4 regions of the Promicromonospora sp. NPDC057488 genome follow, and region 1 is predicted to be linked to each of the others. Evidence: riboswitches for the same ligand, from Rfam matches in the RefSeq annotation. Region 1 holds a riboswitch; each other region holds the start of a gene.
What was found. Region 1 has a riboswitch for thiamine pyrophosphate ahead of ACFU5G_RS26635 (TenA family protein). Riboswitches for the same ligand answer to the same signal wherever they lie in the genome.
Positions count from the first base shown of each region.

Region 2: it holds a riboswitch for thiamine pyrophosphate, as region 1 does, so the genes downstream of both, ACFU5G_RS13900 (YkoF family thiamine/hydroxymethylpyrimidine-binding protein) here and ACFU5G_RS26635 (TenA family protein) in region 1, are expected to answer to the same signal.
Region 3: it holds a riboswitch for thiamine pyrophosphate, as region 1 does, so the genes downstream of both, thiM (hydroxyethylthiazole kinase) here and ACFU5G_RS26635 (TenA family protein) in region 1, are expected to answer to the same signal.
Region 4: it holds a riboswitch for thiamine pyrophosphate, as region 1 does, so the genes downstream of both, ACFU5G_RS07525 (thiamine ABC transporter substrate binding subunit) here and ACFU5G_RS26635 (TenA family protein) in region 1, are expected to answer to the same signal.

Region 1 is NZ_JBHVEG010000209.1:1,735-7,064, reverse strand. It holds gene ACFU5G_RS26650 (hypothetical protein) at 1-300, shown strand, start outside; gene ACFU5G_RS26645 (glycoside hydrolase family 15 protein) at 401-2,314, shown strand; gene ACFU5G_RS26640 (LLM class F420-dependent oxidoreductase) at 2,260-3,039, opposite strand; TPP riboswitch at 3,086-3,178, shown strand; gene ACFU5G_RS26635 (TenA family protein) at 3,170-3,931, shown strand; gene ACFU5G_RS26630 (SRPBCC family protein) at 3,987-4,418, shown strand; gene ACFU5G_RS26625 (methyltransferase domain-containing protein) at 4,456-5,214, opposite strand.
Region 2 is NZ_JBHVEG010000057.1:27,063-32,392, forward strand. It holds gene ACFU5G_RS13875 (HelD family protein) at 1-163, opposite strand, end outside; gene ACFU5G_RS13880 (DUF4259 domain-containing protein) at 453-830, shown strand; gene ACFU5G_RS13885 (class I SAM-dependent methyltransferase) at 910-1,614, shown strand; gene ACFU5G_RS13890 (flavoprotein) at 1,611-2,198, shown strand; gene ACFU5G_RS13895 (hypothetical protein) at 2,182-2,634, opposite strand; TPP riboswitch at 2,692-2,800, shown strand; gene ACFU5G_RS13900 (YkoF family thiamine/hydroxymethylpyrimidine-binding protein) at 2,859-3,530, shown strand; gene ACFU5G_RS13905 (ECF transporter S component) at 3,527-4,153, shown strand; gene ACFU5G_RS13910 (ABC transporter ATP-binding protein) at 4,143-5,330, shown strand, end outside.
Region 3 is NZ_JBHVEG010000041.1:6,175-11,504, reverse strand. It holds gene ACFU5G_RS11045 (alkylphosphonate utilization protein) at 1-80, opposite strand, end outside; gene ACFU5G_RS11040 (aldo/keto reductase) at 263-1,291, opposite strand; gene ACFU5G_RS11035 (TetR/AcrR family transcriptional regulator) at 1,416-2,000, shown strand; gene ACFU5G_RS11030 (GNAT family N-acetyltransferase) at 1,997-2,593, shown strand; TPP riboswitch at 2,648-2,745, shown strand; gene thiM (hydroxyethylthiazole kinase) at 2,735-3,571, shown strand; gene thiE (thiamine phosphate synthase) at 3,568-4,302, shown strand; gene thiD (bifunctional hydroxymethylpyrimidine kinase/phosphomethylpyrimidine kinase) at 4,392-5,231, shown strand; gene dxr (1-deoxy-D-xylulose-5-phosphate reductoisomerase) at 5,262-5,330, opposite strand, start outside.
Region 4 is NZ_JBHVEG010000024.1:45,480-50,809, reverse strand. It holds gene ACFU5G_RS07555 (RrF2 family transcriptional regulator) at 1-381, shown strand, start outside; gene ACFU5G_RS07550 (sulfite exporter TauE/SafE family protein) at 588-1,508, shown strand; gene ACFU5G_RS07545 (molybdenum cofactor biosynthesis protein B) at 1,505-2,017, shown strand; gene ACFU5G_RS07540 (MoaD/ThiS family protein) at 2,020-2,259, opposite strand; gene moaC (cyclic pyranopterin monophosphate synthase MoaC) at 2,256-2,726, opposite strand; gene ACFU5G_RS07530 (DUF4235 domain-containing protein) at 2,747-3,028, opposite strand; TPP riboswitch at 3,066-3,171, shown strand; gene ACFU5G_RS07525 (thiamine ABC transporter substrate binding subunit) at 3,167-4,246, shown strand; gene ACFU5G_RS07520 (ABC transporter permease) at 4,243-5,330, shown strand, end outside.

The sequences.
Region 1 (5,330 bases):
GACGGCGTCATCAAGGCCACCGAGGCGTACCGCACGGACCTGGAGAGCGTGCAGGGCTCGACCGCGATCAACGGTGAGTTCTTCTTCTCGCAGAGCGACGGCGACGACTTCTCGAACCCCACCTCGGACGGTGACCTGCACACGTTCGTCGCGCCGTCGGGCTCGATCGTGCGGCACGGTGACGCGCTGACGGTCGGCGCGGAGGACCTGTCCTACGACCCGACGCGGGACTACCTGTGGTCGCTCGGCGAGTACCCGGGCCACCGGTGGGTGTACGCGGCGGACGCGTCCTCGTTCTGAGCCCCGCCTGACGTGTCAGGCGTACAGGTCACCAGAGGGGCCTGTACGTCTGACACGTCGACCCATGGTGTCCGGGTCGCGCCGAACCTAGTCTTTGACGGTGACGCGCCGAATCGAGGATTACGGGTTGGTCGGGGACCTCCAGACCGCGGCTCTGGTCAGCCGCGACGGTTCGATCGACTGGATGTGCCTGCCGAGGTTCGACTCCCCGGCGTGCTTCGCGGCCCTGCTCGGCGACGAGCGGCACGGGTCGTGGCAGCTCGGCCCGACGTCGGGCGGCGCGTGCACGAGCCGGCGCTACCGCGGCGACACGCTGATCCTGGAGACGGAGTGGGACCTGCCCGAGGGGCGGGTGCGGGTGCTCGACCTGATGCCGCCGCGCGGCGAGGAGGCCGACCTGGTCCGGATCGTCGAGGGCATCAGCGGGCACGTGCCGATGACGACCGAGCTCCGGCTCCGGTTCGACTACGGCAACATCGTGCCCTGGATCACCTGGGACCGGGACGCGCTGCGCGCCGTCGCCGGTCCGGACTCGGTGCGGATCGACTCGCCGGTGCCGCTGGAGCACGCGGGCGCGAACGAGGGTTCGGTGCTGCGCGCGGAGTTCACCGTCGGACCGGGGGACCGGGTGCCGTTCGTCCTGAACTACCACGCGTCGCACCTGGCCACGAAGGATCCCGTGGACCCGTACGAGGCGCTGGCCGACACCGAGGACTTCTGGCGGTCCTGGGTCGGCGGGTGCACCTACACCGGCCCCTGGCCCGACGCCGTCCACCGGTCGCTGATCACGCTGAAGGCGCTGACCTACGCGCCGACGGGCGCCATCGCGGCGGCGGCCACGACGTCGCTGCCCGAGGAGATCGGGGGCGAACGCAACTGGGACTACCGGTACTGCTGGCTGCGCGACGCCGGACTCACCCTGCAGGCCCTGATCGGCACGGGCTTCATCGACGAGGCGCGGGACTGGCGGGCGTGGCTGCTGCGCGCCGTCGCCGGCGACCCCGCGGACCTGCAGATCATGTACGGGCTCGACGGACGCCGTCGGCTGCCGGAGTACACGATCGACTGGCTGCCCGGCTTCGAGGGCTCCGCGCCGGTCCGGATCGGCAACGGGGCGGCGAACCAGCTCCAGATCGACGTGTGGGGCGAGACGCTGGACGCCCTGCACCAGGCCCGCGAGGCGGGGCTGGAGCAGGACCAGGACGTGTGGCGGCTGCAGCGGGCCCTGCTGGAACACCTCGAGGAGCACTGGGCCGACCTCGACAACGGGCTCTGGGAGGTGCGCGGCCCGCGCCGCGCGTTCGTGCACTCGCGCGTCATGGCCTGGGCGGGCTTCGATCGCGCCGTCCGCGCCGTCGAGAAGTACGACCTGCCGGACGAACCCGTCGAACGCTGGCGCGCCGTCCGCGACCGCATCCACGAGGACGTCCTTACCAACGGGTTCGACGCCGAGCGCAACACGTTCACCCAGTTCTACGGCTCCGACGGGCTCGACGCCGCGCTGCTGCTCATCGGGCAGGTCGGGTTCCTGCCCTGGGACGACCCCCGCGTGGTCGGCACGGTCGACGCCGTGCAGCGCGAGCTCGGCCAGGACGGGCTCCTGCGGCGGTACCACAACGAGTCCGACGACCAGGTGGACGGCCTGCCGGGATCCGAGGCGACGTTCCTGGTGTGCAACTTCTGGCTCGTCGACGCGCTGCACGGCGTCGGCCGCGTCGAGGAGGCCGTCGCCCTGTTCGAACGGCTGCTCACGCTGCGCAACGACCTGGGGCTGCTCAGCGAGGAGTACGACGTGCGCACGGGCCGCCACCTCGGCAACACGCCCCAGGCGTTCAGCCACCTGGGCCTCGTCAACAGCGCGCTGCGGCTCGGCCAGGGCCTCGCCGAGCGCGTGGCCGGTCCGGAGGTCGACGGCGAGCGCGCCGCCGCCCCCGGAACCAAGGCCGTCCCGGCCGAATCTCAGCCGCGGGAGTCGCGCCAGGCGATCCAGCGCTCCGCGGTCGACAGGTCGTAGTCCGGCCCCGTCACCCCCACGGTGAACAGCGTGGCCCCGGCCGCCACCAGGGCCTCGCCCGTCTCCTCGGGCGAACCCTGCGCCTGCACCGAACGCTCCACCAGCTTCGCGGTGTCCCGGCCGACGGCGGCGCCGTGCTCGTCCAGGATCGCCGACTTGCTGGTCAGGGTCGGCACGTCGCCGAACGCGTGCCAGATGTCGGCGTGCTCGGCCACGATCCGCAGCGTCTTGCGCACCCCGCCACCGCCGATCAGGACCGGGATCTCGCGGGTGGGCGCCGGGTTGCCGGCCGCCAGCCGGGCCTTGATGCGCGGCAGGGCGTCGGCCAGGCTCGCGATCCGGGAACCCGCCGTGCCGAACTCGTAGCCGAACTGGTCGTAGTCCTTCTCGAACCAGCCGGCACCGAGGCCCAGGATCAGCCGCCCGCCCGAGATGTGGTCGACCGTGCGCGCCATGTCCGCCAGCAGGTCGGGGTTGCGGTAGCCGATGCCCGAGACCAGCGCGCCGATCTCCACGCGCTCGGTCTGCTCGGCCCACGCACCGAGCATGGTCCAGCACTCGAAGTGCTTGCCGTCGGGGTCGCCGCTGAGCGGGAAGAAGTGGTCCCAATTAAAGATGATGTCGACGCCGGCGTCCTCGGCGCGGAGCACCGCGTCACGAAGCTGCGAGTACTCGGCGTGCTGGGGCTGGAGCTGGACTCCGATGCGGATGGAGCGGTCTGTCATGGCGGCAGCCTACGACCAGCACGACCCAGGTCCGGTAGCCTCGGCGGCACGTGACACGGGGTGCCCTGCCAGGGCTGAGACCACACCCGTCGAACCTGATCCAGATCATGCTGGCGAAGGGATGTCCATCGTGACCTCTGTCGTACCCGTCTCCACGGCGACACCTGTGGAGACTCGCACCGCGCCCGACGACGGCGCCGTCCGCCCCTTCACCGAGGAGGCCTGGGACCGCATCGCGGGCTGGCGCGACGCCGTCGACCGCATGCCGTTCCTCCAGGCGCTCGCGGACGGCTCGCTGCCCACCGAGGCGTTCGCGTTCTACCTCGCCCAGGACGCCGCCTACCTGCGCGAGTACTCGCGTGTCCTGGCGCGGGCCGCCCAGCTCGCGCCCGACCCGGCCGCGCAGGGTTTCCTCGCCCGGTCGTCGGTGTCGGCGCTGGAGGTCGAGACGGCGCTGCACCGCGACTGGCTGGGCGCCCACGCCGGGCTCGCCGCGGGTGACGTCGCCGCCGTCGAGGCCTCGCCCGTGACCGCGGCCTACACCGGTCACCTGCACGCCGTGGCGTCGGGCAGCTACGCGGAGACCATCGCGGCGCTGCTGCCCTGCTACTGGCTATACGCCCACGTGGGCAGTGTGCTCGCGGACCTGGCCGGACGCCGCCCCGGCGGGCTGGCCGGCCACCCCTACGCGGCGTGGATCGGCACCTACGGTGACGAGGGCTTCCAGGCCGCGACCCGGCAGGCTCGCGCCCTGGCCGACGACGCCGCCCGCTGGGTCTCCCCGGACCAGCGGGAACGCATGCTGGGCGCCTTCGAGATCTCGTCGGTGCACGAGTACCTCTTCTTCGAGCAGGGCCTGACCCGGCCCGCCTGGCCGACGCCGCCCCTGTAGGCCGAGACTAGGGGGTGACGCCGCCGACGGCGCCGACCCGAGGACAGGAGCACCGATGCCGAATTACAGCACCTCCGCCGAGATCGACGCGACGCCCGAGGAGGTCTGGGCGGTCCTGTCCGACGTCGAGCACATGCCCGACTGGACGCCGTCCATGCGGTCGGTCGAGATCATCGACGGGCCCAACCCGCCCGACGTCGGCACCCAGGTGCGGATCGAGCAGCCCGAGCTGCCGCTCGCGGTCTGGCTGATGGACGAGTGGGACCCGCCGCGGCACTTCGCGTGGATCACGGAGGCGCCGGGCGTGACCACGCAGGCGGAGCACCTGATCGAGCCGCTGCCCGGCGGCCGGTCCAAGGTGACGCTCGCGATCACGCAGACCGGCTCGCTGGCCTGGCTGGTCGGCGGCATGGTGCGCAAGCGCACCCGGGAGTACGTCGACGCCGAGCTGGCCGGGCTCGAGGCCCGGGTCACCCAGCAGGGCTGACGCCGGGCCCGGCGCCGGCGCCCGGCGTCGTCCCGAATCAGGCTCGCGTGGCCACCACGAACACCCGGCGGAACGCCAGGGGCGTGCCGTGCGCGTGCTCGGGGTACGCCGCGCGCAGGGCCGCGCCGAAGTCCTCCTCGAACCGGGCACGCAGGGCCGGGTCCTTCGCCTCCAGCGCCTGGAGCGTGGGCTGGGCTCCGGTCGCCGAGATCCAGCGCAGCACCGGGTCCGGGCCGTGCAGCACGTGCGTGTACGTGGTCTCCCACGCGTCCACCGACCAGCCCGGCCGGGCCAGGATCTCCAGGTACTCGCCCGGGTCGGCGGTGGCCCGCCGCTCCACCGGTCCGACGACGTCGGCGTACGGCGCGCGTGCCGCGACCTCGCGCAGCAGCACGTGGCTGGGCGCGTCGTGGTTGCCCGGCACCTGGAAGGCGAACGTCTGGGTGGCCCGGTCGGCGAGGGTCGTCAGGAGCTCGCGGTGGCCCGGGACCCACTGGAGCGCCGCGTTGCTGATCACCAGGTCGGCCGTGTGCTCGTCGGTGCTGAGGTCGGCCAGCACGTATTCGGTGCCCGGGTCCGCCTCGCGGGCGCGCTCGATCATGGCGGGGGAGACGTCCACGCCGGTGACGTGCGCCTCGGGCCAGCGGGCGCGGAGCACCAGGGTGAGGTGACCCGGGCCGCAGCCCAGGTCGACGATCGTGGCCGGCGACCCGGGCACGCGGGCGACCAGCTCCGTGAACGGCCGGGACCGCTCGTCCGTGTACTGCAGGTATGCGCCGGGGTTCCAGTCGGCCATCACAACTCCTCGCCGTCGAGTATCTTGATGTCAAGATACATCACGCGCGGAGCAGCCCAGCGATTGTGCCCGGCGTGCACGGCATGTGCGGCAGCCCAGCGATCGTGCCCGGAACG
Region 2 (5,330 bases), on a different contig from region 1:
GCGCCGACAGCTCCGCGGTCGACCGGTCGAGGCTGGTGGCGATGTCCGCGAAGTGTTGCTCGTCGGCGGCGATCAACGCGGGGTCGGACTTGGCCGCGAGGCGGGCGGGTAGGTCGAACGCGCTGGTGGCTGGTGTCAGGACGGAGGGCTTCGTCTCGCGCATGTGCAGGTCTCGTTCCCGTCGGCTCGACTCTACGGCCCGATGCCGACCACGCCTCTCAGGCGCCGGACGGCCTCCTTGGCGGTCCGAGGTCGGTCGCATCGGTCGACGAACTCATCAGCAGACACCGTGCCCCAGGGGCAGGCTCAAGTCGGACCGACCGCGCGGCGATGCTGAGCGACCGGCGCGGACGAGGTCGCTTGACCGGACCGGCGGCGACGAACCCGGCCGGCTCGGGCCCTGACGCTAGGCTCAGCCGCGGTCAACGAAACGACGAACGAGAGGGAGCTCCGTGGGTACCTGGGGTCCGGGCAACTTCGACGACGACGCCGCGGCGGACCACCTGTCGCGCCTCACCGACCAGCTCGTGACCGAGGTCGCCGAGGCGATGTCCGGTGACCCGGTCGGGCTGGAGCCCGACGAGTACTGGGGCGTGGCCGTCCCGGCGAACTTGGAGCTCCTGGCGGTGCTCGCCCGCCTGGACTACGTGGGTGCCCTGCTGCCGGAGGCCGCCACGATCGAGACGTGGAAGCGCGACTACCTGGCGGTCTGGGACAGCACGGTCGACGGGCTCGGTCCCTCCCCGGAGTTCCGGGCGGCCCGGCGCGCCGTGCTGGTCCGCACCTTCGACGACCTCGCCGAGCTCCGGCGGCTGGCCGACGCCGGCTGAGGGTGTCGGTCCGGTCCGCCCCGACGGCGCTCCGGTAGCCTCCCCGGAAATCGGACAAACCGCGCACACGAGGGGACTCATGAAGCCGGACCACTACGACAGCTTCGCGGACAACTACCACGCCGAGAACACGTCGAGCCTGCTCAACAACTACTACAACCACCCGGCCCTCGTCCGGCTCGCGGGTGACGTGAGCGGGCGGCACGTCCTGGACGCCGGGTGCGGCACGGGTCCCGTGACGGAGGCGCTGCGCTCGCGGGGCGCCGTCATGACCGGGATCGACGGCAGCCCCGCGATGCTCGAGCTCGCCCGGCGCAGGCTGGGCGACGACGTCCCGCTGCACGTCGGTGACCTCGCCCAGCCGTTGCCGTTCGCGGACGACGCGTTCGACGACGTCGTCGCCTCGCTCGTGCTGCACTACTTCCGGGACTGGAGCGGGCCCCTCGGTGAGTTCCGGCGGGTGCTGAAGCCCGGCGGCCGGGTCATCCTCTCGGTCAACCACCCCACCGTCCGGGTGGTCACCAACCCCGAGGACAACTACTTCGCCACCCTGCAGCACTCGGAGGTGCACGAGTTCGACGGCGAGCCGGCGACCCTGACGTACTGGCACCGGCCCCTGCACGCGATGGTCGACGCGTTCACCGCCGCGGGGTTCGGCATCTCCGTGCTGGCCGAGCCCGAACCGGCGCCCGACACCCCGCCCGAGCTGCTCCCGCCTCGGATCGTCAGCGGTGAGCGGTCGGCGTTCCTGTGCTTCATCTACTTCGTCCTCGAGGCGCGTTGAGCGAGGCCGACGGCCTGGCCCCGGGCCCCACGACCCTGGGTGTGCTGTACGTCGTGGTGACCGGTGCGGGGGCGACCCGGCAGGTGCCGTCCCTGCTCCTGCCGCCCGCCACCGAGCGGGGCTGGGACGTGCGCGTCCTGGCCACGGAGCAGGCGGTGCGTGCCTTCCCCGAGGCGATGGCGCGGATCGAGGAGGTCACGGGGCGTCCGGTGCGGACGGACTTCCACACCACGGTCGGGTACTCGCTGCCTGACCCGGACGCCGTGATCGTGGCCCCGGCGACGTACAACACGCTCACGAAGTGGGCGCTGGGCATCGCCGACACCTACGTGCTGACCCGCCTGGCGGAGCAGGTCGGACGCCGCGTACCGATCGTCGCCGCGCCCTACGTCCACACCAGGTTCGCCGCGCACCCGGCCTACGCGGGCAGCCTCGCGACGCTCGAGGAGTGGGGCGTGCGCCTCGTAATCGGCCCGAGCGAGTCGCACGAACCGGGTGCCGCCGTGCCGGACGACTTCCCGTGGGCGGAGATCCTGGACACGGTGACGTCGGCCCGCGCAGGAGCGGTCACGCCTCGACCGTGACCTCCACGGCGACGTCGTCGGCGTCGAACCGCACGGCCGGCCAGTAGCCGTCCAGGAAGTGCGCCCCGCACGAGTCGTCCAGGTGCAGCACGACGTCGCCGTCGGCGAGCACCTCCACCGTCTGCAGCACGAGGTCGTGCGCCGCCTCGGCGAGCTCGTCCGGCGTCGGCTCCTCGGCGCTGAACTCCTTGACGACGGCGTCCGTCGCGCGCCGCTGCCAGCCCGCGCGGTCCGCGAAGAACGCCGCGACACGCGGCAGCAGGGCGGACGCCGCGGCGGCGTCGGTCGCCCGGACCATGAGCTCGGGCTCGCCGTCAGCGGCGCCGGCGTCGGCCGAGTACCAGTCGTGGACCAGGGTCTCGCCGCTGGTCAGCGTGGTCGTGGCACGGGCGAGCTCGCCCCAGGGGGACGGGACGGTCGCGGCGTCGTCGGGCATGCGCCGATGCTAGCGAGCGGACGCGTGGGGGCGGCGTCCGGCCGTGCTGTTACGGTGAGCGCAGTGCACGGGAGTCCGGTATGCCGGGCTGAGAGGGAGTACTCGAACTCCGACCGTAGAACCTGATCCGGATCATGCCGGCGCAGGAAGCGACTCAGGACGTGGGGCCGTAGGGCGCCCGTCCTCCTGTGCCGACGGATATCCGACGGACAGGGAGCACCCCGATGGCAGACCTTGCCACCAGTACCGATGCCACCAGCACCGACGAGACGGCCGGGCTGCGCGGCGACCCGATGCGCTTCGGCGTCGGCGCACGGATCACCGCGGCGGTCATGTCGGACGACTACGTCGACGTGATCCTGGGCGCGCTGCGCGAGGCCGACACGACCGGCCTCGTGGTCGAGACGGGCGACGTGAGCACCTACGTGGGCGGCTCCGAGGCCGACCTGCTGCGCTACGTCACCGACCTGACGGTCGGGATCGCGGCGTCCGGCAAGCACGCCGCGATCACCGTGCACCTGTCCAGGGGCTGCCCGGGCGAGGTGGTCTGCGAGCTGCCCGGCGGCGCGGGGCCGCGCGTCACCGAGGTGCCGGAGGGCCGCGACACGGGCCGGTTCGTCACGGCCGAGTGGGCCCTGTACCCCCTGGCCGACGACGTCCGCGCGGACGTCACGCCGGACCACATGCGCGACATCTACGCCGCGATCGAGCTGGCCAAGGAGAACGGCACGTTCCACGGCTCGCAGCACTTCGTCACGCGCCTGGAGGGAGACGCCGGCCGCGTGCTCGCCAGCGCGTTCGCCGGGTGGGTCCTCGCGGGCCGCACGGTCCAGCACGTGACCAGCCACCTCACCCTCTCGGTGAACAGCCCGAGCCACGCGGGCGGCACCCGATGAGCGAGACGACGGAACGCCGGCGCGCGCGGCTGCCGCTGCGCGACATCGTGCTCATGGTGATGCTCGGCGTCGTCTTCGGGTTCCTGTACTGGGCGCTCGTGCAGGCGTGGAACGGGCTCGCCGTGGCCATGGGACCGGCCGGCGACCTGGCCCAGCACGTGCTGCTGGGCGGCTGGCTCCTGGTGGCGCCGATCGCGGTCGCGATCATCCGCAAGCCCTTCGTCGGCATCATCGCCGAGGTGATCGCGTCGGTGGTCGAGGTGGTCTTCCTGGGCTCCCCGGTCGGGCCGCTGCTGCTGGTGGCCGCGGCGATCCAGGGCGCGGGCAGCGAGCTGCCGTTCGCGCTCACGCGCTACCGGAAGTTCGGGTGGGGCGTGTACGCGCTCTCGGGCGTGCTCGGCGCGGGCCTGGTGTTCGTGTGGTCCGCGTTCCGGTTCGGCTGGTACGGGCAGGACATCCTGGCGCTGCGCCTGGGCCTCCAGCTCGTCTCCGGACTGGTGCTGGGCGGGCTGCTCGCCAAGGTGATCGTCGACCGGCTGCACGGCACGGGCGTGCTGGACGAGTTCGCGATCGGCCGCGCGGCGGCCGCCGGGCGCGGACCCGTGGTGCGGCGTGAGCGCTGACGTGACCTCCACCGCCGTCGTCGAGACCAGCGGCCTGGAGGCCGTGTACGGCACCGGCGACGGCGTGGGGCCCGTCGACCTGCGGATCGCCGCCGGGCAGAGCGTGCTCGTGCTCGGCCCGTCGGGCTCGGGCAAGTCCACGCTGCTTCGGATGCTGCACGGCGCGGTGCCGTACGCCGTGCACGCCCAGGTGGACGGCGCCGTGACCGTGGCGGGCCGGCCGGTCGCCGGCACGGGGATCGCGGGGCTCGCCGACGTCGTCGGCGTCGTCGCCCAGGACCCCGAGTCCGGCGTCTGCCTGCCCGACGTGCTCGACGAGGTCGCGTTCCCGCTCGAGAACCTCGCCGTCGCCCCCGGCCTCATCGGGCCCGCCGTGCGCACGGCGCTCGACCGGGCCGGGGCGGCGGGCCTGGCCGGGCGGGCGACGGCGGAGCTGTCCGGCGGCGAGCTGCAGCGCGTGGCGCTCGCGGCGGCCATCGCGCCGTCACCCCGCTTGCTGCTGCTCGACGAGCCGACCTCCATGCTCGACGCCGACGGGATCGACGCCGTGCGGCGTGCGCTCGACGTGGTGCGGCGCGAGACCGGTGCCGCCTGCGTGCTCGTCGAGCACCGGCTCGACGAGCTGGCGGGCGACGCCGGGGCCGCCGCCCTGCCGGACCGCTGGATCGTGCTCGGCAAGGACGGGCGCGTGCGGCACGACGTCGCCGTCGAGGACCTCACGGTGCCGATGCTCCGGGACCTGGTCGGCGAGGGCTGCTGGCTCCCGCTGGACCTGGAGCTCCGCGCGCTGCTGGGCGACGCCGCGGCACGCTCGGAAGGTGCGCTTCTACCCAGCGATTGGGCCCGAAACCAGCCCGATTCCCGGCCCGATGACCGGGTAGAAGCGCACCTCGCCGGCCCGCGCGGCGGGACGCCGCTCCGCGCCCGCCGGCTCGCCGTGTCCCGCGGTCCCCGTGCCCGACGTCGCGAGGTGCTCCGCGGCATCGACCTGGAGCTGCGCCCGGGCACCACGACAGCGCTGGTCGGCGCCAACGGCAGCGGCAAGTCCACGCTGCTGGCCTGCCTCGCGGGCCTCGACCGCCCGGCCGCGGGCAGCGTGGAGGGCCCGCGGGCCGGGCTCGTGTTCCAGAACCCGGAGCACCAGTTCACCGCCACGACGGTGCGCCAGGAGGTGGCG
Region 3 (5,330 bases), on a different contig from region 1:
ACCGCGACACGTACCACCGCAAGGGCCGACGGCCCAGGGATTCTCCGCGCCCGGATCTCGGGGTTCCAGGTCTTCGTCATCACGACCCCACATCCATCACCGCAAACCGGACAGATGCGCTGAACTCTAACGGCCCGCCCACGAGGTGCGCGTCTACCCAGCCATTACGCCCGGAACTGGCCCGTTTCCGGGCGCAATGACTGGGTAGAAGCGCACTATCGGGCGCAGCCTCGGGCGCAGCCTCGGGCGCAGCCCGGCCGGGTCAGGCCGCCGCGCGCTGTTCCGCCGGGCGGCGGCGCAGGGTCGCCTGCTGGATGGCCGGCGGGTCGTAGGCCATGTCGAGGCGGCTGACGTCGGTGCCGGGCGGGACGATCGCGTCGATCCGGTCGAGGATCTCGTCGCTCAGGCTGACCTCGGCGCCGGCGAGCGCGCTGTCGAGGTGTTCCATGGTGCGCGGCCCGATGATCGCGGAGGTGACACCCGGGTGCGCGATCGCGAACGCCATCGCGAGGTGGTTCAGCGGCAGCCCGGCCTCCTCGGCGACGGGGATGAGCTGCTCGACGACGTCGAGGCGCCGCTCGTCCTGCAGGTGCGCGAACCCGTACTGCGCCCGGTGGGCGTCGCTGGCGCGGCCCTTGCGGTACCTGCCGGTGAGCATGCCCCCGGCCAGCGGGCTCCAGACCAGCGTGCCCATGCCGTACTGCTGGGCCACGGGCAGCACGTCGCGCTCGATGCCGCGGTTCAGGATCGAGTACGGCGGCTGCTCGGTGCGAAACCGCTCCAGGCCGCGCCGCTCGGCGACCCACTGGGCCTGGACGATGTCGGCGGCGGGCATGGTGGACGAGCCGATGGTGCGCACCTTGCCCGAGTTGATCAGGTAGGTCAGCGCCGCCAGCGTGTCCTCGACGTCGGTGTCCGGGTCGGGCCGGTGGATCTGGTACAGGTCGATGTGGTCCGTGCCGAGACGGCGCAGCGAGTTCTCGACCTCGGCGATGATCCAGCGCCGGGAGTTGCCCCGGTGGTTGGGGTCGTCGCTCATGGGCAGATGCACCTTGGTGGCCAGGACGACGTCGTCGCGCCGCCCCTTGAGCGCCTTGCCCACGATCTCCTCGGACTCGCCCCGCGAGTACGCGTCGGCCGTGTCGATGAAGTTGATGCCCGCGTCGAGGGCCTTGTGGATGATCTTGACCGACTCGTCGTGGTCGGGGTTGCCGATCGCACCGAACATCATCGCGCCGAGCGCGTAGGGGCTGACCTTGATGCCGGTCCGGCCGAGGCTGCGGTACTGCATGGGGCCCTCCTGGGGTCGAGAGGTCTGGTGAGCGCACCGGCGATGCCGTAGCCTGGAACTAAGCGGAACGCTCTTCCAGAACTATATGGAAAGACGTTCCGGTTAGCAACGGATCGGGAGAGAAGTGACCCAGCACACAGAGCAGCGGCCGCTGCGCCGCGACGCGCAGCGCAACATCGACGCGCTGCTCGACGCCGCCAAGCAGGTCTTCGGCACGTCCGGCGTGGACGCGCCCGCGAAGGAGATCGCCGACCTCGCGGGCGTCGGCGTCGGCACGCTCTACCGGCACTTCCCCAAGCGGTCCGACCTGGTCAAGGCCGTGTTCCAGGCCGAGGTCGACGCCACCGCCGACGCCGCCCCCGCCCTCGCCGCCGAGCACGATCCGGTCGTCGCGCTGGAGAAGTGGCTCCACCGCTACACCGAGTTCCTCGCGACCAAGCGCGGGCTCGCCTCAGCGCTGCACTCCGGCGACCCAACGTTCGACGCGCTGCCCGCCTACTTCATCGGCCGGCTCGGCCCCGCCGTCGGCTCCCTGCTCGACGCCGCCGCCGCGGCCGGCGCCATCCGCGCCGTCGCCAGCCCGAAGGACCTGCTCTACGCCGTCTCCAAGCTGTCCCTGCCGATGAGCGACGAGGAACCCGACCACGGCCGGCGCATGCTCGACCTGCTCGTCGACGGGCTGCGGTACGGATCGGGCGGGCGCCCGTGACGGCAGCCGGCTTCAGCAGCAGCGAGGACGCCCGGGACTACGGCCGCGGCCTGCTGGTCGGCCGCGCCGTCCGGCTGCGCCCCCTGGCCGAGGACGACCTGCCGCACCTGGACCGGTGGTGGCGGGAGACCGAGTGGCAGCCGCTGCAGCAGCCCACCGTCCGGCCCCGGCCGGTCGGGACCGCCGCAGACCTGTTCCGTGCGTGGAGCGCCAACACCGACCCCGGCGCCGTCGGCCTGAGCGTCGAGACCCTCGAGGACCCGCACCTCGTCGGGCACGTGACCGTCTACGGGGCAAGCCTGCCGCAGCGCACCGGCACCCTCGGCATCATCCTCGGGCCCGAGCACACCGGGCACGGCTACGGGCCGGACGCCGTCCGTGTCCTGCTCCGCCACGCCTTCCAGGAGATGAACCTGCACCGCGTCGAGCTGAGCGTCTGGGCCTTCAACACCGACGCGCGGCGCGCCTACGAGCGGTGCGGCTTCGTCGTGGAGGGCCGACGGCGGGAGGCCGTGTTCCACGCCGGCCGGTACCACGACGACGTCGTCATGGGCATCCTCGCGAGCGAGTGGAGCGCGACCGGGCCGAGCTAGCACCCCACCCACCGAGACGGTTCCGTGCGGACGCCGTGCGCGACTAGGGTGGGCCCACTTGGCGCGGGGCGCCGGGCACCTGCCCGGCTGAGATGCACCCGTGGAACCTGATCTAGGTAGTGCTAGCGAAGGGAACGCCTCATGGGCTCCGTCCTGCCCGACGCCGTCGCGTCGGTCGTCACCGCGGTGCGCGACACCGCCCCCCTGGTGCACTGCGTGACCAACGTCGTGGTCACCAACTTCACCGCGAACGTGCTGCTCGCCGCCGGCGCGGCACCGGCCATGGTCGCCGACCCCGAGGAGGCGCCGGTCATGGCCGGCGTCGCCGGCGGGCTGCTGATCAACCTCGGCACCGTCGAGGGCGGCCAGGCCGACGGCATGCGCGCCGCCGTCGACGGCGCCACCGCCGCCGGCGTGCCCTGGGTGCTCGACCCCGTGGCCATCGGCGCGCTGCCGCTGCGCACCCGGCTCGCCGCCGAGCTGTTCGCCCGCGGCCCCGCCGTCGTCCGCGGCAACGCGTCCGAGATCCAGGCGCTCGCGGGCGGGGCCGGCGGCCGCGGTGTCGACTCCCTGGACACGCCCGACGGCGTGCGGGACGTCGCGCTCGGCCTGGCGCGGTCCTCCGGCGCCGTGATCGCCGTGAGCGGCGCGTCCGACCTGATCACCGACGGTGAGCGGGTCGTGCGCGTCCAGGCGGGCAGGGCGCTCATGACACGCGTGACCGGGGTCGGGTGCTCGCTCGGCGCGCTGGTCGCGGCGTGCGCCGCCGTCACCGAGGACCGGCTGCTCGCCGCGGCGGCCGCGACGGCCTGGCTCTGCGTCGCCGCGGACCGCACGACGTCGGCCACGCCCGGCAGCTTCGCCGTCGAGCTGGTGGACCGCGTGTTCGACGTGGACGCCGAGGCGGTCGGGTTCGGCGCGGGGCTGGTGAACGAGTCCTTCCCGGCCGCGGGCGCGGCCGCGCGGGTCGGCGCGTGAGCGCCCGGATCCGCCTCGACCCGTCCGTCTACCTCGTCACCGACACCCAGCAGTGCGGCGGCCCCGCCGGGGTCGTCGCCACGGTGGGTGCGGCGGTCGACGGCGGCGTCACCGCCGTCCAGCTCCGCGACCCGGGGGCGAGCACGCGCGAGCTCGTGGACCTCGGCCACGCCCTGGTCGCGCTGCTCCGGCCCCTCGGGGTGCCGCTGATCGTCGACGACCGGGTCGACGTCGCGCTCGCGGTCGACGCCGACGGCGCCCACGTGGGCCAGCACGACCTGGACCCCCTCTCCGCGCGCAGGCTCCTGGGCCCGGACCGGCACCTCGGGCTGAGCGTGAGCACGCCGGAGGAGGCGCGGGCGGTCGCGGACCTGCCGGCCGGCACGGTGGACCTGCTGGGCGTCGGGCCCGTGCGGCCCACCCTGACCAAGGCCGACGCCCGTACGGCGATCGGCTTCGCCCGGCTCGGCGTCGTCACGGCCGCCTCGCCGCTCCCCTGCGTGGCGATCGGCGGGCTGCGGGCCGCCGACGTCGCCGCGCTGCACGGGGCGGGGGCGGCCGGGAGCGCCGTGGTGTCCGCCGTCTGCGGCCGGCCAGACCCGGCCGCCGCGGCACGGGAGATCGCCCGGGCGTGGGCCGCGGTTCGCGGCGGCCCGGACCCGGGCGGCGAACCGACGACCGGACGCGTGCCGACCGGCCGGCCCGGCGTGACGGCGGGACCCGCCGCATGACCGCGCCGCACGCCGCGCCGTCCGCGGCAGCACGCACCCGCCTCGCAGCCGACGTCGGACCGCGCACCCGGCCGCCTGGGCACCCCGTCGTGGCGCTGACGATCGCCGGGTCGGACCCGTCCGGCGGCGCCGGGATCCAGGCCGACCTGAAGACCTTCGCGGCGCTCGGCGGCTACGGCTGCGCGGTGCTCACGGGGCTGACGGCGCAGTCGACGACCGGGGTGACGCGGGTGCACCCGGTACCCGCCGACATGGTGCGCGCGCAGCTCGACACGCTGTTCGCCGACGTCGCCGTGGACACGATCAAGATCGGCATGACGACGGACGCCGCCGTCGCGCGGGCGGTCGCCGCCGTCCTGCGCGACCTGCGGGCCGCCGGGCGGGCGCCGTTCGTGGTGCTCGACCCGGTGATGGTCGCGACGTCGGGCGACCGGCTGCTCGCGCCCGACGCCGAGGCGGTGCTCCGGGACGAGCTGCTCCCCCTGGCCGACCTCGTCACGCCCAACCTGCCCGAGGCCGCCGTTCTGCTCGGCGTCGAACCGGCCCGCGACGGCCGTGCGACGGCGGACCAGGCTCGGGCGCTGAGTGCGCTCGGGGCGGGGTACGCGCTGGTCAAGGGCGGGCACCTCGACTCGGCGGAGTCGGTCGACCACCTCGCGGGGCCCGGCGGGAACGACGTCGTCGCCCTGGCCGCGCCCCGCGTGCCGACCCGGAACACCCACGGCACGGGCTGCACGCTGAGCTCGGCCTGCGCCGTCCTGCGGCCGGTGCACGACGGCTGGGAGCCCGCGGTCCGGGCCGCAAAGGAGTACCTGACCGGGGCGCTCCGCGCCGCGGACGACCTCGTCGTCGGCGGCACCGGGACGGCGTCGGGCCCGTGGCAGGGCCACGGCCCGGTCGACCACGCCCACGCGACCCGCCGAACCTGACCGATCGGCCCCAGCGGGACCGCCCCGGCATCAGACCGACTTCAGGATCTCCGCCGCCCGGGCGCGGGCCCAGGCGTCGGCCTCCAGGACGCCGTCGAC
Region 4 (5,330 bases), on a different contig from region 1:
CGCGCCGAGTCCCTGGCCCGGGCGCAGGACATCCCGCACCGCTTCCTGGAGGGGATCCTGAGCGACCTGCGTCGCGACGGCCTCGTGACCAGCCACCGCGGCGCCGGCGGCGGCTACCGCCTGGCCCGGCCCGCCGACTCGATCACCATCGCCGACGTCGTGCGGGCGGTGGACGGGCCGCTGGTCTTCGTGCGTGGCAACCGCCCTTCCGACCTGGAGTTCCAGGGCGCGGCCGCGCCGCTGCTGCACGTGTGGGTGGCCCTGCGGGCCAACGTCCGCGCGGTGCTGGAGACGGTCTCCCTCGCGGACCTGGTCAGCGGATCGCTGCCGGACGAGGTGCGCGCCCTGACCGAGGGCGAGTCGGCCTGGTCCAACTCCTGATCTCGCGGGCGACCGGTATTTCGCAGGGCGCCCGGCGCCCGGCTGAACTCCGATCGGACGGAGGGCTTTCACCCCGCTATCTGATACACACTTATCCGACCTGTGAGATGGTCATTGTTTCCGACCGGGTTAGGTGGATACCTTGACGGAGGCCTGAATGTGCCAGGCCTCGTGTCGCATCCCCCTTGACCTGGAAGGTCACGACCATGAGAACCCTGATCCTGCTGGCGCTCGTCGGCCTCGGCGCGCAGCTGGTGGACGGAAGTCTGGGCATGGCCTACGGCGTCACCTCCACCACGTTGCTGCTGGCCATCGGCACCAACCCCGCCGCGGCGTCGGCCACGGTGCACCTCGCCGAGATCGGCACCACCCTCGCGTCCGGCGCCTCCCACTGGCGCTTCGGCAACGTGGACTGGAAGGTCGTCGCCAAGATCGGTATCCCCGGCGCGGTCGGCGCCTTCGCCGGCGCCACGTTCCTCTCGTCGCTGTCGACGGAGGTCGCCGGGCCGGTCATGTCGGTGATCCTGCTCGCTCTGGGCCTCTACGTGCTGCTGCGCTTCACGGTGCAGGGCCTGCCGACCCGCTCGGACAAGCCCCTCCGCAAGCGGTTCCTCGCACCCCTCGGCCTGGTGGCCGGCTTCTTCGACGCCACCGGTGGCGGCGGCTGGGGCCCGGTCGGCACGCCCGCCATCCTCGCGAGCGGCCGCCTGGAACCGCGCAAGGTGATCGGCTCGATCGACACCAGCGAGTTCCTCGTGGCCGTCGCCGCCAGCGTCGGCTTCTTCGTCGGCCTGTCCGGCGAGGGCATCAACTTCACCTGGGTGCTCGCCCTGCTCATCGGCGGCCTGATCGCGGCGCCGATCGCGGCCTGGCTGGTGCGCCTCGTGCCGCCGCGCATCCTGGGCTCGCTCGTGGGCGGCGTCATCGTGCTCACCAACTCGCGCACGCTGCTCAACAGCGACTGGATCGCGGCCTCCGACGCCGTGAAGATCCCGGTCTACGTGGTGATCTGGCTGGGCTGGGCCGCCGCCGTCGCCTGGTCCGTGCGGGCGCACCGCAAGGCCGAGGCCCTCAAGCCCGCGCCCGAGCAGGCGCAGGAGCCGGAGGCCGATAGCGTGTCGGCATGACGTCCGACCAGGTCGCGGTGATCACCGTCTCCGACCGATGCGCACGCGGCGAGGCCGAGGACCGTTCCGGCCCCGCCGCGGTGCGCGTCCTGCGGGAGGCGGGGTTCACCGACCTGGTCACCCATCTCGTGCCCGACGGCGTCGAGCCGGTCCGCGACGTGCTGCGGACCGCGCTCGACGCCGGCGCGCGTCTGGTGCTCACCACCGGCGGCACGGGCATCACGCCCCGGGACCTGACGCCCGAGGGCACGCGCGAGGTGCTGGACTACGAGGTCCCGGGCGTCGCGGACGCCGTCCGGCAGCGGGGGGTCGCCGCGGGGGTCCCCACCGCCGTGCTGTCGCGCGGGCTGGTGGGCGTGGCCCGCGGGTCCGCCGGCACGCGCGCGCTCGTGGTGAACCTGCCCGGGTCGTCCGGGGGCGTGCGGGACGGCCTCGACGTGGTGCTCGCCCTGTGGCCGCACGTCCGGTCGCAGCTCGAGGGCGGCGACCACCCCGCCCCGGCGGCGTAGCGTCAGCCGCCCGCGAAGGGCGGGAGCACGTCGACCGTGACGCCGTCCGGCACCGGGGCGTCGTCCGCCGTGGTGCGGGCGCCCGCGACCAGCAGCGCGCACCGCGGGAGCACCGTGGTCAGGCCCGGGTGGGCGGCGGTGAGGGCGCCGCGCAGGGCGGCGACCGACGTCGGGCCGTCGAGCTGTTCGGTGGCGCGCCCGGCGGCCTCGCGGGCGCCGGCGAAGTAGCGGACCGTGATCACTCGGCACGCACCCAGTCGCCCGACTTGCCGCCGGTCTTGCGCTCCAGCCGCACGTCCGCGAGCGAGACCGACTTGTCCAGGCCCTTGACCATGTCGATCACGGCCAGGCCCGCCACGGACACCGCCGTCAGGGCTTCCATCTCGACGCCCGTGCGGTCGGCGGTGCGCACGGTCGCGGTGACCACGACGCCGTCGTCGGTGACCTCCAGGTCGACCGCCGCGCCGTGCACGCCGATCACGTGGGCCAGCGGCAGCAGCTCGGGCGTCCGCTTGGCGGCGGCGATGCCCGCGATCCGGGCCACGGCCAGCACGTCGCCCTTGGGCACGGCGTTGTCGCGCAGCGCCTGGACCACGGCAGGGGTGCAGCGGACCAGACCGGAGGCGGTGGCCGAGCGGACGGTCGGCTGCTTGGCGGTGACGTCGACCATGCGGGCCTGGCCGCGGTCGTCAAGGTGCGTGAAGCTCACGGCACCAGGGTGTCACGTCCTCACACGGCGGAGCGGCGGGCGGCGATCCGCACGGCCGCACGGTGCGCGCCCTTGGCGGCGATCCGCTTGGCGAAGACCGCTGTACCCGCGGCGACAGCGGCGAACACGGTCGCCTGGAGCAGGTCCAGCTCCGGGTCGTCGGGCTTGTTGGGCGCGTCGTTACCCGTCACGCCCTTCCAGATCATGCTGACCGCCTTCTGCGCGACCCAGCCGGCCGCGATCGTCAGGGCGAGAGTGCCGACCTTCTCGCCGAGTGTCTGTTCCGTCTCAATCTGGGCCATCTCCACACCGTAGCCCCCGGCAGCCGACTAGGCTGCATGGAAACGACAGGGGAGCGCCCCCACGGCGCTGAGAGTGCGGAAAGCCGCAGACCCTTGAACCTGATCCGGTTGACACCGGCGGAGGAAGTCGGAGGCACGATGTTGCGTCTTTCCGGTGCCCACAGGGGCACCATCACCACCGGCACGATCGCGGGCACGCTGTCGGCGGCGCTGCTGCTCGCGGGCTGCTCGGGCACGGGTTCCGGCGACGACGCGTCCGGTCCGGGCGACGACGCCCCGACCGTCACGCTCGTGACCCACGACTCCTGGGCGCTCGACGAGAAGCTGATCGACCAGTACGAGCAGGAGACCGGCACCACCGTGGAGGTCAGCGCAGCCGGCGACGCCGGCACGCTGGTCAACCAGCTCGTGCTGACCAAGGACGCGCCGCTCGGCGACGCCGTCTTCGGCATCGACAACACCTTCGCCTCCCGCGCCCTGGACGCCGGGGTGGTCGAGGAGTACACGCCCGCCGACCTGCCCGAGGGCGCCGAGCAGCTCGGCGGGGCGCTCACGCCCGTCGACCAGGGCGACGTGTGCGTGAACGCCGACGAGGCGTGGTTCGAGAAGTCCGGCCTCGAGGTCCCGAAGACCCTGGAGGACCTCGCGGACCCGCAGTACGAGGACCTGCTCGTGGTGACCAACCCGGCGACGTCGTCCCCGGGGCTCGCGTTCCTGCTGGCGACCGTCGGGGCGTTCGGCGAGGACGGGTTCGAGGACTACTGGACGTCCCTGGTGGACAACGGCGTCAAGGTCGCCGACTCCTGGGAGGACGCCTACTACGTGGACTTCTCGGGTGCGGGCGAGGGCGGCGAGCGTCCGCTCGCGCTGTCGTACGCGACGTCGCCGGCCTTCACGGTGAGCGAGGACGGTTCGGAGTCGACCACCAGCGCGCTGCTGGAGACCTGTTTCCGGCAGGTCGAGTACGCGGGCGTGCTCGCGGGCTCGGACAACGTGGAGGGCGCTCGGGCGCTGGTGGACTTCCTGCTCACCCACGACGTCCAGGCCGCCCTGCCGGAGTCGATGTACATGTACCCGGCCGACTCCGCCGTGGAGCTCCCCGACGACTGGCAGAAGTTCGCGCCGCAGGCCGAGGCCCCGTTCGAGGTGGACCCGGCCCAGGTGAGCGAGCACCGCGACGAGTGGATCGAACGGTGGACCGAGACAGTCGTGGGCTGACGCCGACGAACCGGCCCGGGCGCCGGCCGCGCCTCGCACCGTTCCTGTGGGGAGCGGCCGTCGTCGTCCCCCTCGCCTTCCTCGCGATCTTCTTCGCGTGGCCGGTGGTCGCGCTCGTCGTGCGGGGCTTCGTGCCCGACGGCGTGCTCGACCTCACCGGCTTCGCCGAGGTGCTGTCCCGGCCGCGCACCTGGCGGCTCGTGGGGCTCACGCTCACCCAGGCGGTGCTCGGCACGGCGTTCTCGGTGATGCTCGGGCTGCCGCTCGCCTACCTCCTGTACCGGCGGGCGTTCCCCGGCCGCACGCTGGCGCGCGGGCTGGTGACGGTGCCGTTCGTGCTCCCGGCCGTGGTGGTCGGCGTCGCGTTCCGCGCCCTGTTCGCGCCCGGCGGCACCCTCGGGTTCCTCGGGCTCGAGGAGTCGCTCGCCGGGATCGTCGTCGCGCTCGTCTTCTTCAACGTGTCCGTGGTGGTGCGCACCGTCGGCGGGCTGTGGGAACGGCTCGACCCCCGCGCCGAGGAGGCCGCCGCGTCGCTCGGCGCGGGGCCCGCCCGGGTGTTCCGCACCGTCACCCTGCCCTCGCTCGCGCCCGCGATCACGTCCGCGGCCTCGGTGGTCTTCCTGTTCTGCGCCACCGCGTTCGGGGTGGTGCTCGTGCTCGGCGGCGTGCGGTACGGGACCATCGAGACCGAGATCTGGACCCGCACCACCCAGTTCCTGGACCTGCGGGCGGCGTCCGTGCTCTCGATCCTGCAGCTCGTGGTCATCTCGGGCGCCCTCGCCGTCTCCGCGCGGGCCCGCCGGCGCCGCGAGGCCGCCCTGCACCTCGTCTCGGCACGCCGCGCGGCCCGCCCCCTGTCCTGGCGCTCGCCCGCCGACGTCGCCGCGGCGCTCGCGGGCATCGCGATCGTGGCCGGGCTGATCGTGCTGCCGCTGGCCGGGCTGGTGGCCCGCTCGTTCCGCGAGCCGGACGGCTCCTGGGGACCCGGCAACTACCTCGCGCTCGGCACGACCGGCGAGCGCAACGCCCTGGTCGTCACCGTCTGGGAGGCCACGGCGACCTCGCTGCGGATCGCGCTGGCCGC